2 regions of the Allorhizobium sp. nf9_anc genome follow, and region 1 is predicted to be linked to the other one. Evidence: riboswitches for the same ligand, from Rfam matches in the RefSeq annotation. Region 1 holds a riboswitch; the other holds the start of a gene.
The links. Region 1 has a riboswitch for cobalamin ahead of bluB (5,6-dimethylbenzimidazole synthase). Riboswitches for the same ligand answer to the same signal wherever they lie in the genome.

Region 1 (7,104 bases):
CAGCCCTCGCCCGCGAGGAAGTCTCCGAAGTCGCCGCGCGCGCCTATACCGGCGAAACGCCAACCTTCGGCCCAGACTACCTGATCCCCTCGCCGTTCGATCCGCGCCTGATCCTGCGTATCGCTCCGGCCGTTGCAAAGGCGGCAGCCGACAGCGGCGTCGCACGCCGTCCGATCGCCGATTTCGACACCTATCTCGACCAGCTGAATCGCTTCGTCTTCCGCTCCGGCTTCGTCATGAAGCCGATCTTCGCGGCTGCCAAGACGGCATCGAACAAGCGCGTGATCTTCGCCGAAGGCGAGGACGAGCGCGTGCTGCGCGCAGCCCAGGTCCTGCTCGAAGACGGTATCGGCGAACCGATCCTGATCGGACGTCCGCAGATCATCGAGACGCGCCTGAAGCGCTACGGCCTGCGCATCCGCCCGGGCACCGATTTCGAACTGGTCAATCCGGAAGACGATCCGCGCTACCGCGACTATGTCGACGACTACTTCGCGCTGGTCGGCCGCGCCGGCATCAACCCGGAAGCTGCGCGCACGATCGTGCGCACCAACACCACTGTTATCGGCGCACTTGCCGTCAAGCGTGGTGATGCAGATGCCCTGATCTGCGGCGTCGAAGGCCGCTACGACCGCCATGTCCGTGACGTTCGCCAGATCATCGGCAAGCGTGAGGGTGTGCGCGACTTCTCAGGTCTCAGCCTGCTGATCTCGCAGCGCGGCGCCATCTTCTTCACTGACACCTTCGTCACGGACGATCCGTGTGCCGAGGAGATCGCGGAAATGACCATTCTCGCGGCGCAGGAAATCCGCCGCTTCGGCATCAGCCCGAAGGCAGCCCTGCTCTCCCATTCCAACTTCGGCTCCCGCCCGTCCGCCAGCGCCTCGAAAATGCGTCAAGCACTTGAGATCATCAGGACCAATGCACCGGAGATCGAAGTCGACGGCGAAATGCAGGGCGGCTCGGCCTTGTCAGAGGTCCTGCGCAAGCGCGCCATGCCGGAGAGCACGCTGACGGGTGAAGCAAACCTTCTGGTCTTCCCGAATCTCGACGCCGCCAACATCTCGCTCGGCATCGTCCGCACCATGATGGATGCCCTGCATGTGGGTCCGATCCTGCTCGGTGCCGCCATGCCGGCGCACGTGCTTTCGACCTCTGTGACATCCCGTGGCGTCGTCAACATGGCAGCACTGGCCGTCGTCGAAGCGTCGCAGCCGGCCGGTTGATTTGGGCTCTCGAGCGGCGGTTTTCGTCCGCCGCTCGACCGCCGCGAAACTTAGCCACTAGACAAGCCAAAGCTGCAACGCCGACACTGTTTCCCTTGAAATATAGGGTATTGTCGATGGCGCAGTCGGGGGCATATTTCGAACTCTTGGATTGGCTGGACCAGCAGGAAACGCTCGATCCTCCAGCCTTCCTGTCGCGCCTGCAGGTGGCCTACGAAACGGGACCGGTCACCTATGTCGACGCGGTCATCAGCAATGGCCGCATGCGCGCCCATACCATTCACCGCAGTCTCCGGCGACACGTGCCACACAGTGTGCGCAGCCCGCATCGCAAGCCGCCTGTCGAACAGATCCTCCGTGTCTTCGCAGCCCTCGAGCCCATTCAACTCGCCGGCAGGAACAGGGGCAACGAGGACGGGCCTGCAATCATTGGCTACCCCTTGCCCGGTCGCAACAGCGGTCTTCTGGTGGAAGCCGGACCACAGATCCCCGAACTCTCCACTTGGCGCCGCCTCCACGACAGAGACCTCCTGAGCCTGGGCACACGTTTGAACGCCAGGCTGACGCGACCCGCTCGCATGGAGAGCCTGGAAAAGTCGGGGGGACAGTCGTTGACCCGCCGCGAGCGCGAGACGCTGGCCTGGATTGCAGCCGGCAAGAGCTACTGGGAAACAGCCGTCATTCTCGGCATTACCGAACGCACGATCCGCCACTTCATGGCCAATGCCCGGCACAAACTCGACGTCATGACAAATGCTCAAGCTGTCGCCGAGGCCGTTTGGCGCGGCCTGATCCCGCGTCTCGCGGACACTGACGTGTCATCAGAAAAGGCAAAACCTTCATAGTATCATAGATTGCATATAAGAATGCTGGCGCAACCGTCAATTTCATTCGGATGGCTTGAGCCGCATCCTGCCTGTTCCGTTCTGCAAGAAGGAGCAAGGCATGATCAGGATCATCAACGGCGCACGCCGACACCAGTTTCCCTCCGACATCGATGCGATGCACAGGCTGCGCAAACGTGTCTTCCACGACCTCCTCGGCTGGGAGGTCGAGGTGCGCGATGCCTGGGAGATCGACGACTATGACCGGTCCAATCCGCTCTATGTTCTCTCCTATGGCGATGAGGGACGTCTGCGCGGTTCGCTTCGACTGCTGCCGACGCTTGGGCCGAACATGCTCGACGACACATTCCCGATCCTGCTCGGGGACGGTCCGCAAATCCGCAGCGCCGCCATCTGGGAATCGAGCCGCTTCTGCATCGATCCCGAGATCTCGCAGGACCGTGCCGGAAACCAGGTGACGATCGCCGCAGCCGAGCTGATGTGCGGCGTCGGAGAACTGGGCCTGGCATCCGGCCTCAGCCACATCGTCACCGTAACGGATGTGTTTCTGGAGCGCATGTTCAAGCGCATGGGCTGCCCCGGATTGCGGATCGGCGAGCCCCAGCGCATCGGCGTGGTTCAGGCGGTAGCGGTATCCTGGGAGGTCTCCCGGGACATGCTCGACAGGATGAAAGCGGTGGCGGCAATCGAGGGAAGCGTGCTCGAACGACCGATGACCCTCACGGCAGCTCAGGCCGCATGACATAGAACAAGGCGGGTGCGGCAGGTGCCGTACCCTACTCACGTCATCTGTCATTTGAATTTGACCACCACTCGGATATCCTGCACCGCATCAGGGTCGTAGTCTGCCTTGCAAACGACAACTGGAATCCGGATGTGCCGAGCAGGATAGTCAGTTCCATCGCGATGTTTGTCCTCATGGGCGGCATCTTGCCATCCGGGGCCGAGGCCTCGGCGCTTTGCGAGCGACTGCGCGACCGCCTGGTCCTGGTGGAGCAGGGCGGACGATCGCCTGAGATCAACAGCTATGCCAGCGCCATTGCGCAGCAGAATCTCGAACTGCGCAAGGCGCGCCAGGACCAGCGTCGGCTGCGCTGCCTCACCTCTTCCATCGTCCAGATCCGGCCTGATGGCGGCAATGACTGCAGCGACCTGGCAACGGCAATCTCCCGCATGGAGGCAAATCGCGACATCCTTGCAACGCGGCTGGCCGACCTTCGCGAAAGCCGCGTGGCGGATGCCCGCGCAGCTCTTGTAACGGCCCTCGAGGCAAATGGATGCGGCCCGGATGAGCCGCCACTGCCGCAGGAAGCCGAGCGCATCCCCTATCTCGACACGCTGCCGGAACCCTACCGTCCGGACCGCGAGGCGGAAGCAGCCTATGCGACGCCACCGCCGCCGATCGGCATCCTTCCGACCGGCAATGTCCGCACGCTCTGCGTCCGCACCTGCGACGGCGGCTTTTTCCCGATTTCATCACAGACGTCAGCGATGAATTTTGGCCGCGACGCTGCCCAGTGTCAGCAGATGTGCCCGGGGACGGAAACGGAGCTCTTCTTTCACGCGCCGGAACGCAGCGAAACGGTCGACATGGTCTCGGCCATCACTGGCCGTCCCTACAGGGACCTGCCGAACGCCTTCGTCTACCGCAATCGCCGGACGAATGCGGAGCCGTCCTGCGCCTGCAATCTTCAGCAATACTACCAACGCATGACGCCCCGTCCCGCCTTGCCCGACTACCAGTCTTCCGTGCTGGAGATTGCACCGAAGTCGAAAACGACACCGGCGGCTCCCCGCCCTGCCGTGGAACGCAGTCTGGATGAGGCAAACCTCAATGTTCGCCGCGTCGGCCCGGTCTTCATCCCTCCCGACAAGGGAACGATCGATCTCAGGAACCCGGCAGCGCCGGGTCCACAGCCCCTGCAGGAGTGACCGGCCCGGCGGCATGCACGCCCCAATGCTCCTCGAAGATCAGCTCCTCGAGCGCCAGACGCTTGCGCCAGCCCTTCACTTCGAGTTCGGGCGACGCATAGAGGTGATCGACAAGGCCGAGGCACAGGTAACCGATGATCTGGACGCGATCCGGGATCCCGAGGATCGCCTTCACTTCGGCCTCGTGGAAGATGCTGACCCAGCCGAGCCCGACCCCTTCCGCTCGCGCGGCAAGCCACAGGTTCTGGATCGCGCAGACCGTCGAGAAGGCATCCATCCTGGGATCATGGGTCCGCCCGAGAACAACGGGACCGGCACGATCGGGATCACACGTGACGCAGATATTCAGCGGCGCCTTGCGGATGCCCTCCAGCTTCAGCGCCCGATAGGCATCGCGGCGCGCCTCGGGAAACATCGCCTCTGCCTCTTCATTAGCCCGCGCAAACGCGTCCCAGACCGCCGCACGCGTCTCAGCGCTGCGGACCAGGATAAAGCTCCAAGGCTGCATGAAACCAACCGACGGTGCGGCATGGGCTGCTTCAAGCAGCCTGCGCACGAGATCGTCGGGCAAAGGATCGGGAAGAAACTGGTCGCGAACATCGCGTCGCGTATGAATGGCCCGGTAGACGGCATCCTTGTCCTCGTCGACAAAGGGCGCTGTCCGGACGAGGTACTCGTTCGGATCGTCGTGCATCGTAATCCCCACAATGCGCAACCACCCGCCGTCCACGCGGGTTCGGTCTATCTTGTCAGGCCGGTCTTCTGACTGGGCATCATCCGCAACACGCACCTTCCCGGATTGCTCCAGTGGTCGGGTTCCCCCTTGCGCATCACGTCCGCCTCACAGCGTTGGGCACGTGCCGAAATTTCACCAGCTTCCCGATTCTCCTGCCGATAGGCAGGCACCTGACAGATGGTTTCTAGCGTGAAGAGCCCGGCTGGGACAGATCAAAAACGACGGCGTCAGTCACTTGTTGGGAAGTAGCGCACGAATGCGAAGGCGGATCCATCCGGCGACCAATTCGGCACGTTGATCGAGCCCTGCCCACCGAAGAACTCGAACAGCGTCTCCACATTGCCGCCATCGGCATCCATCAAACGAAGCCGGACCTGCTTGTCACGGGGATGACCTGAGACCTCGGCATCATAGGAGAGGAACAGCACCTTGCTGCCATCCGGCGACGGATGCGGGAACCAGTCCCCGTAGCCGTCGGAGGTCAGCTGCTCCAGGCCGGTGCCATCGGTGCGCATCCGCCAGATCTGCATGGTGCCGGTGCGGCTGGAATTGAAGTAGATCCACTGCCCGTCAGGCGAATAATCGGGACCGTCATTGTGCCCCTCGCCGTTGGTCAGGCGCTGTTCGGCACCGCCCTTCGTCGAAATCGTGTAGATGTCGAAGGCACCGTTTCTCTCGCCGCAATAGGCAAGCACCTTCCCGTCCGGCGACCAGCCATGCCAATAGGACGGCATGTTCGTCGTCACCTGCCTTGGCTCGTCATCCCCGTCACCCAGCATGTAGATGCAGGACTTGCCGTAGAGCGTATGGTCGGAAAAGACGATCGAGGCACCGTCAGGCGAAATGCCGTGGTCGTTGTTCAGCCGGACGGCGAAGCTGGTGTCGATCAGTTCCGGCTCCGGATCATCCTCATCGAGCGGCAATGCATAGAGCAGGCCGTCGCCATTGATGACGAGAAACTCGCCGTCACGCGACCAGTTGGGCGCCTCGACGAGGTCCTCCGTCTGCCAGACGACCTCGCATTCACGGGTCGTCATATCGTAGATCTCGACCGAACTGCGCATAGTGGTCTCCTTGGAATAATCAGTCTGCACGTGAGCGATTTTCCATCGCCTGGCGCAGTTTGGCGAAGATCGCCCGGCCAGTCCGCTCAAGATGAGCACTGCGCCATTCGGTGTAGAAACCCCAGATCAGGCTGACGTTCAGCGTGAGGAACCCGATGCCCAGCATCTTGAAGCTTCCATCCCACAGGCCGTAGCAGCCAATCGCAATCGAGGGCAGGAAGTAGGCGGCGCCTGAGAGCGTCCGGTACAGCCCGCTATCCTGATTGTCATGCGCTCCGACAGCAAAGATATAGCTGCGCTCCTCCGCCGTGAAATCAGGCAAAGCAGCCCGGGCATCGTGGTCCTCTATCGACACGCTCAGCGATCCCGGAAACGGTTCGTGATCGGATAGCGGCGATCGCGTCCGAAGTTCTTCTTGGTGATCTTCACGCCCGGCGCCGATTGGCGGCGCTTGTATTCGGCAAGATAAAGCAGGTGCTCCACCCGGTGCACCGTCGCAATGTCATGGCCACGCGCAACGATCTCGTCCACGCCCATTTCCTTTTCGACGAGGCATTCGAGGATATCGTCGAGAACCGGATAAGGCGGCAGCGAATCCTGGTCGGTCTGGTTCGGCCGAAGCTCGGCAGACGGCGCCTTGGACAGAATGTTTGCGGGAATGACTTCGCCGGATGGTCCAAGCGCGCCTGGGGGGACATTCTCGTTGCGCCAGGCCGACAGCGCATAGACCTGCATCTTGTAGAGGTCCTTGATCGGGTTGAAGCCGCCATTCATGTCGCCATAGAGCGTGGCGTAGCCCACCGACATCTCCGATTTGTTGCCAGTGGTGACGACCATCGAACCGAACTTGTTGGAGACCGCCATCAGGATTGTCCCTCGTGTACGGCTCTGCAGATTTTCTTCCGTGATGCCGCTCTCGGTGCCCTCGAACATTTCCGACAGCGACGACAGGAAGCCCTCAACCGGCTCCTGGATCGGCACGATGTCATAATGGCAGCCGAGCGCCTTGGCGCAGGCTTCCGCGTCGGCGAAGCTCTCCTGCGAGGTATAGCGATAGGGCAGCATGATCGTGCGCACCCGCTCCTCGCCGAGCGCATCGACGGCGATCGCAGCACAAATGGCAGAATCGATGCCACCGGACAGGCCGAGCACGACGCTCTTGAAACCGTTCTTGTTAACGTAGTCGCGGAAGCCCAGCACGCAGGCGCGGTAGTCGGCCTCTTCCTTCTCCGGAATACGCGACATCGGACCCTGGTCGCAGCGCCAGCCATCATCCGTGCGCTTCCAGGTCGTGACCGACA
Region 2 (7,104 bases), 1.3 Mb from region 1:
GTAGCGGGTGAGCAGGAGATGCTTTTCCATGCGCTCGCCGCGCTCGGCCTTGAGCGTCTTGGAATCGAGCAGACCGATAATGCGGTCCGAATCGCGGACCGAGGAGACTTCCGGATTGGTGACGACGACGGCCATATCGGCATGGCGCATCGCAAGCGTCGCACCGCGTTCGATGCCGGCCGGGCTGTCGCAGATGATCCAGTCGAAATACTTCTTCAGTTCGTTGATGACCTGCTCGACGCCTTCGGCGGTCAGGTTGTCCTTGTCGCGGGTCTGCGAGGCGGGCAGCAGGAAGAGCGTTTCCAGGCGCTTGTCGCGGATCAGCGCCTGCGGCAGCTTGGCATCGCCCTGGATCACGTTGACCAGATCGTAGACGACGCGGCGCTCGGCGCCCATCACCAGATCGAGATTGCGAAGACCGACATCGAAATCGACGACGACGACTTTTTCATTGCGCTGTGCCAGCGCTGCACCGAGAGCGGCCGTCGAGGTGGTCTTGCCGACCCCGCCCTTGCCGGATGTCACGACTATAACCTTGCCCATGTGGTTCTCCTGTCTGTCCCCGCTCAAGTTCACGTCATTCTCTCTGTCATGATTGCATCCCCCTCCAGCCAAAGCTGAACTGGATGCCCTTTCAATTCTGGATCCATGTCGTCGGTCATCGCGTAGACGCCGTCGATTGCAACCAGCTCGGATTCGAACTTACGACAGAAGATCCTTGCGTCGGCATTGCCAACGCATCCGGCGAGTGCTCTGCCGCGCAGCGCGCCGTAGATATGGACGGAGCCACCGGCGATCACTTCGGCGCCAGACTGGACCGAACCGATGACCGTGACGTCACCCTGGGTGTAGATGACCGACTGACCGGAGCGGATGGTTTCGCGCACGATCATCGACGGGGCCGAAACCGGGCTCTGCTGCACCACCACTTGCGGCGGTGCCTGCTCTGCCGGCTGCTTCTCCGCCTTGCCCTTGGGCTTGGCGTCCGAGGCTTCAGGCGCTTCTTCGCGCGGCACCTCGTAGTCGGCGGCGGGCTTGCCACCCTTCAGCTGCGGCGGCATGCCCGGCTCGACCAGCGACGGGCGACCACCCTCGATGCCCATGATCGAGACGTTGCGCGCTGCGAGTTCGGCGATCAGCGCCTTCAGCTGCGGACGGTCGATCTCGATCTCGGACACGTCGAGAACGACGGGGCGACCGAGAAAGAAACCGGCCGAGCGAGCCGCGAGATCGTCGAGCCGGACGAGCCAGTCGTCGAACGGCGGATCCGGCGTCAGAACGACGGCCAGGAAGGATCTACCCTTGATGCGGATGGAGCGGGGTTCGGTTAGCACTTTGGTCATCTACGTAAACAAATCGTTGATGAAAGGAGTAGCGCCGATTTGGTTAACAAATGGTTAACGCGGTGATTTTGCCGTTAGGAAACAGGCGGATCGGGCTTACGAAAAAACCGCCCGCGGCACGGGGCCGGGGCGGTTCGATGTTAACCCTTTCCGGCCTCTCGAGGAAGCCGGATCAGTCAGCACGGTCGATCAATAGTAAGGCGACAGGCACTGCTGGCGTGGGCCGTTATACGGCTGGAAGGTGTTCGAGTAGCTGTCGTATGAGCGATAGCGAGCCTGGCACCAGTCGTAGTGGCTCGGGTTGAGGCCTGCTGCGCGCGGAGCGACGGGCGCCGGACGCGGCTGGGCAATCGCACCGCCGATGATGGCGCCGGCTGCGAAGGCTGCGAGCGGATACCAGTAGCCGTTATGGTAACGGTAGCCCGCGCGGCGCTCGCTGTAACCGCGGTGGCCATTCCAGTAGCGAGCGCGCTCGTAGCGGTCGATGCGGCGATCGATACGGCGCTCTATGCGACGGTCGAAACGGCGCTCGTAGCGGTCCCGATACTGAACGGTTGTGGCATCGGTGGTCGCTGCGATCGGAGCCACCGGGCGGATGACCTGAGCCTGGGCCGGGACCATGCCGGTGATGGCGAGGATCGACGCGAGCGCTGCTATGGCCGTCGTCTTCAATGCAGTCTTCATGGTGTTTCTCCCTGCATGTTTTCAGGGTCGTCCGGGGCGGGCGAAACCCGTCCCTCGACCTATGAAAATCAACTTATTGGAGCCAGCCTGAACTCAAAATTAACATGTCGTTCATGACCCGCGCTTCGCGCGCCAAGGCTTTGAGGCCACTTGCGCGCGCAAGTGACCGTCAACGGAGAAAGCCAGGTTTTGTTCCTTAGAGCCTCAATAATAGGGCGAGTAGCACTGCTGGCGCGGGCCGTGATACGGCTGGAAGGTGTTGCTGCGCCAGTGGTAGGACCGGTAGCGTTCGGCGCACCAGCTGTGGTGACGCGGATTGATGCCGCCGGCGTAATTCACCACATGGCGGCGCGGGATGGGGCGATCGACGATGACGCCTGACCGCATGGAGCGCGGCGAGATCCAGAGGCCGTTGTGATAGACATAGCCCGGGCGGTGCAGCCGATAGCCGTGCGCGCGATGGCCCTGGTGGCGCGACACGACGGTGACGCGTTGATAGTGCCGGTAGCTGGTATGGCTTTCATAGATGCGGACTTCGATACCGCCGGCATGCGCCTCAGGACCCGACACCATGACACCGGCAACGGCGAGGCATGCGGCAGCGAGAGCAGAAACAAGCTTCATGCGTGATCCCCCTTGACCCGGAGCCACCCATCGCCCGCGCCGACCCTCATGGCCGACGCCTGGCCGGACCGCGACAGCGGTCGGGCAGCCTCCACCAGAAGATGCTAAACGGCCAGAGAAGCGGCTGCAAGTGGCAGGTGCGCCGTCGCGCCATCATGCAAAAGGAAGAGGGCGAAACCGCTGCGGTTCCGCCCTCTTTTCACACGCAATTGATCTGAGATCGTCGGCTCAGACTTCGATCTCGATATCGCCCTTGGGCCGCGAACAGCAGGCGAGGATGTAGCCCTCGTCGATCTCGTCGTCGAGGATGCCGCCATTGTGGTCCATCTCGACCTCGCCTGACAGTTTCATGACCTTGCAGGTGCCGCAGAGACCGGATTCACATGCCGCCCCGATGCGGACGCCCGCCGCACGGGCCGCCTGCAGAACCGTGTGGCCCGGCGCGCAAAGACCGTCCTTGCCGGACATGGCAAAGGTGACCTTGGTCGGCTGTTCGCCATCGGCATAGATGACCACTTCCGGCAGTTCCGGCTTGACCGGCTGGAAGGCCTCCTCGTGATACTGCTTCATATCGAAGCCGGCACCTTCGAGCGCTTCGCGCACGGTCGCCATGAAGGGCGCCGGGCCACAGCAGAAGACGGTACGCTCGAGGAAGTCGGGTGCCAGAAGCGCAATCTTCGCCTTGTCGATGCGGCCCTTCAGGCCCGACCAGAGCTGGCCGCGCGAGACCTGCTCGACGATGAAGCCAAGCGTCAGATGCGGCATCTCGCGGGCCTTGGCCTCAAGCTCCCAGCGGAAGATGATATCGTCAGGCGAGCGGGCACAGTTCAAAAAGGTTATGTCGCTGTCGGGGGCCCGGTCGCTCATGTCGCGGGTCATCGACACCATCGGCGTGATGCCGGAGCCGGCCGAGATGAAGAGATACTTCTTGCCGGGATACTTGGCATAGGAGAAGTCGCCGAGCGGACCGAAGGCCTTCAGCGCCATGCCGGGCTTCAGGTTGTCGAACATCCAGCGCGTGCCGATACTGTCCTTCTGCGCCTTGACCGTTACCGCGACCGTGTAGGGCCGCGAGGGGCTGGAGGAGAGCGTGTAGGTGCGCATCACCGGCTCAGGCCCGACCGGGACCTCCAGCGTCACGAACTGGCCTGGCATGTAGCGGAACCACAGGTTCGGCTTGTTCGGCTTGAAGGTGAAAGTCATCACGTCGGCGGCTTCCGGCGTGACGGCGACGCATTCGAGGAGATGCTCCCGGTCGGACCAGGGGCGCATTTCGTCGACATGGCGATACTGGGTGACGGCGATGTTCATGGTCAAGCCACCGCAGACAGGCGGGCCTTGTCGCCCTGAAGGCGGCCCGTCATGAAGTTGGAATACCATTCGACAAACTGCATGACGCCACCTTCGTGATCGACGGAATAGGGACCGGGCTCATAGGCCGGCGAGCGGATGCCGAAGGCGTTTTCCTCGACGATTGAGCGATCCTGATCGTTGGTCATGTTCCAGACATGGGTCAGCTCTTCGAGGTCGTAATCGACGCCTTCGACCGCATCCTTGTTCACCAGCCAGGTGGTGGTGACGGCCGTCTCTTCGGCCGAGAGCGGCAGAACGCGGAAGGAGATCGCGTGATCGCCGAGAATGTGGTTCCAGGTCGTCGGGTAGTGGAAGAGCAGCATGGTGCCGATATGGCTGATCGGCACATCGGCGGAGAGCGGCTTCTTCACCGCGCGCTTGCCGGACATGGTGTAGCTCTCGGCATCCTGGATCAGCGGCATGCGGGCGGTACGGAACTGGCCAGTCGGGTCCATGTTGAAGGTGGACGGCAGGCCTGCGGCCTCGCAGCGCGCCCAGTGCTCGGAGATGAACGGGTCATCGCCGGCACCCTGAACGCCGGTTGCGGTCGGGGCTTCCGGATAGGTGCGGCAGAGTTCGGGATGGTTGCTGGCGCAGTGGTAGCACTCGCGGTTGTTTTCCCAGACGAGCTTCCAGTTGCCCTTCTCGATGATCGTGTTCTTGTGGGCTACTTTGGCTTCCCAGAGGCGATGCGGCGCAAGATACGGCTCGATGGAAGCGCGCATCGGGGCGAAGTCGGGGGCCTCATTGGCGAGGCAGACGAAGATGTAGCCGCCAACGCTTTCGCAATGGACGGTCTTCAGGCCGAACTCGGCCTTGTCGAAGTTCTCGCCCATCTGGCGGGCAAAGACGAGCGAACCGTCAAGGTCGTAGGTCCAGTTATGATAGGGGCAGACGAGCTTGGCAGCGGCACCCTTGTCCTTGGTGCAGACGCGGTGGCCGCGATGGCGACAGGTGTTGTGGAAGGCGCGGATGGCCTGATCCTTGCCGCGCACGATGACGACAGGGTAATCGCCGATCTGGGCTGTGAAGTAGTTGCCGGCGCGCGGGATCTCGCAGTCATGGCCGATGAACAGCCAGTCGCGATACCAGATCATCTCCATGTCGAGTTTGAAGTAATCCTGATCGATATAGAATGGCTGCTCGAGCGAGAAGCCTTCGCGGCGGTTCTTCAGCTGGCGCAGCACGTTGGCCTGCAGGTCCATGTCGTCCTCGTTTTCAAAACTCGGGGGAGAAAAGAGCACAGCCTGCCATCGCCCTGGGAAGGCGGTTTGCATGGCTATCTCCGGTCGCCCTCCGCAACCTCAAATGTCCATCTGCCGAGGCTGGTTTCCGGGCTCAGGAGTGGTCCATTTGCGGACCGCGTCGGCGCCTTCCCAGGGTCACCCCCAGTGGCCTTTTGCCAAAACGCATTCTCCACCACCGTTGCGGGGGCAGCGCCGGATTTCGACCGGCTTCCCGATTTCCCGCCCTCCCTAGAGTGACAGCACCTCGAGCTCACAATTATCTAATCACAGGGCGCAGGCCGACGCTGCATTGCGGAACGACACGCCCGAAATCGTTTGCGACATGGCGACAGAATGCCCGTGAAAACAGAGGGAGACGAATTCTCCTGCAATTTCCGTGGCGTAGAGTAGAAGCAAAGAAATTCCCGAAGACGGGATGGCGCAAACGCGCGATCAGGGGGCGGCTTTCAAGATTTGCAGTGCGGCAAGCCTCGCGAAACCTCGCTCATGTAGAATACCATCAAATCATGATTAACCATGCTGCGCTAAGCTCAAGCAATCAGTCCGGGTACGTCAGAGCGTCAAGATGCAGAAACTGAGATACTACGCGGCTCCCAAAGCGGAAACGAAAACGCCGCCATCCTCAAAGGCAGTCCATACCGAGTTCCTCAGAACCGGTCGGATCTCGCGTAGCCGCGAGGACTGGCTGCCGGACGAGCGACGCTATCTTTCCTACGAGGAGGTGGCGGCACGGACGGGTCGGCGGCTTGAGCGGGCGGCAGAGACAACTCACGAGCGGATTAACGGCTTCCATCGCTCGATCAAGTTTCCCAAGGTCATCTTCCACCGTACGCTGAACAACAGCCCGCATCTCGGCTACTGTCATGTGACGGCGGCGCGCACGAATTTCGCGCAATATGCCGATGTAAAATGGGCCTTCTACATCGCCAATTTCTTTGCCGAGCTTGGCGGTCAAGAGGTGTTCTTCGAGCAGATCAAGCAGAATTACGGACGGATGTATTTCGCCGTGGCGATCAAGCCTGAGGCGGAGGCCAAGTCGATGGCTATCGACCGTTCGTTCCGCAACAATGGCCTGCTGTTCCAGACGGTGGATCCGAAAGAGGCGCTGCGGAACGTGCTGATGCTCGGCGCACGAGACGCCGAGCTCAGGAAGATCATCGCAAAGCTTTGAGCGTGGAGTTCGACGCTCAGGCGCCGAAACCGCCGACCGGCTTCTTCTTGTAGAGCAGCCAATCCTTTGACACATAGTCGCTTGCGCCGTAGATCGTCACGGTGTCGCCGCCGGCTGCCTTCGAGGTGGCGAGCGCCTTTTCAGCGAAGTTGGTGAAGTCGAATGCGTTCGGGGCCTGCTCGGAGAAGCAGATGCCGAAGGACATGCCGAGCTGGCCCATGCGGGCACCGGTCGACGAGCCGACGAAATTGGTGGCCTTGAGCTTGGCGCGAACGAGATCGACGACGCGGCTGATCTCTTCCTGATCCGACGTGTAGAGCAGCAGGCCGAAGCGGCCGGCATCGAAGCGGCAGGCGAGATCGCCACCGCCGGACACGGCTTCCAGCACCTTGGCGACCTGCATCAGGAAGCGCTCGGCAACAGCCGGGCCCATCTGCTCCTGGATGCGGGCGTAATCGTCGATCTCGCCGATCGCGACGCCGCAGAGCACCGGCATTTCCGGGTTTGCATAGATCTTGGCGACGGCCTTGTTGAAGGCGCGGCGGCTGGCAAGGCGGGTGACCGGATCCACGAACTTCGCGGCTTCGGCCTCTTCCGCCTCACGCTGCAGGTCGGCGAGCGATGCCGTCTTGTCGACGACGGCGCGCACGACATTGCTGTTCTGGTGGGCGCGCTTTTCGGT

Region 2: it holds a riboswitch for cobalamin, as region 1 does, so the genes downstream of both, AC02Y0_RS13740 (aromatic ring-hydroxylating oxygenase subunit alpha) here and bluB (5,6-dimethylbenzimidazole synthase) in region 1, are expected to answer to the same signal.

What each region holds. Positions count from the first base shown of each region.
Region 1 is NZ_CM150481.1:1,452,876-1,459,979, reverse strand. Features, by position in the region: gene AC02Y0_RS06900 (NADP-dependent malic enzyme) at 1-1,226, shown strand, start outside; gene AC02Y0_RS06895 (helix-turn-helix transcriptional regulator) at 1,343-2,071, shown strand; gene AC02Y0_RS06890 (acyl-homoserine-lactone synthase) at 2,172-2,813, shown strand; gene AC02Y0_RS06885 (DUF2865 domain-containing protein) at 2,948-4,003, shown strand; gene bluB (5,6-dimethylbenzimidazole synthase) at 3,960-4,697, opposite strand; cobalamin riboswitch at 4,739-4,928, opposite strand; gene AC02Y0_RS06875 (TolB family protein) at 4,967-5,803, opposite strand; gene AC02Y0_RS06870 (hypothetical protein) at 5,823-6,158, opposite strand; gene AC02Y0_RS06865 (NAD+ synthase) at 6,161-7,104, opposite strand, start outside.
Region 2 is NZ_CM150481.1:2,797,371-2,804,474, forward strand. Features, by position in the region: gene minD (septum site-determining protein MinD) at 1-543, opposite strand, end outside; gene minC (septum site-determining protein MinC) at 573-1,343, opposite strand; gene AC02Y0_RS13725 (BA14K family protein) at 1,533-2,027, opposite strand; gene AC02Y0_RS13730 (BA14K family protein) at 2,232-2,651, opposite strand; gene AC02Y0_RS13735 (FAD-binding oxidoreductase) at 2,880-3,962, opposite strand; gene AC02Y0_RS13740 (aromatic ring-hydroxylating oxygenase subunit alpha) at 3,965-5,209, opposite strand; cobalamin riboswitch at 5,311-5,513, opposite strand; gene AC02Y0_RS13745 (DUF6656 family protein) at 5,817-6,422, shown strand; gene AC02Y0_RS13750 (GGDEF domain-containing protein) at 6,439-7,104, opposite strand, start outside.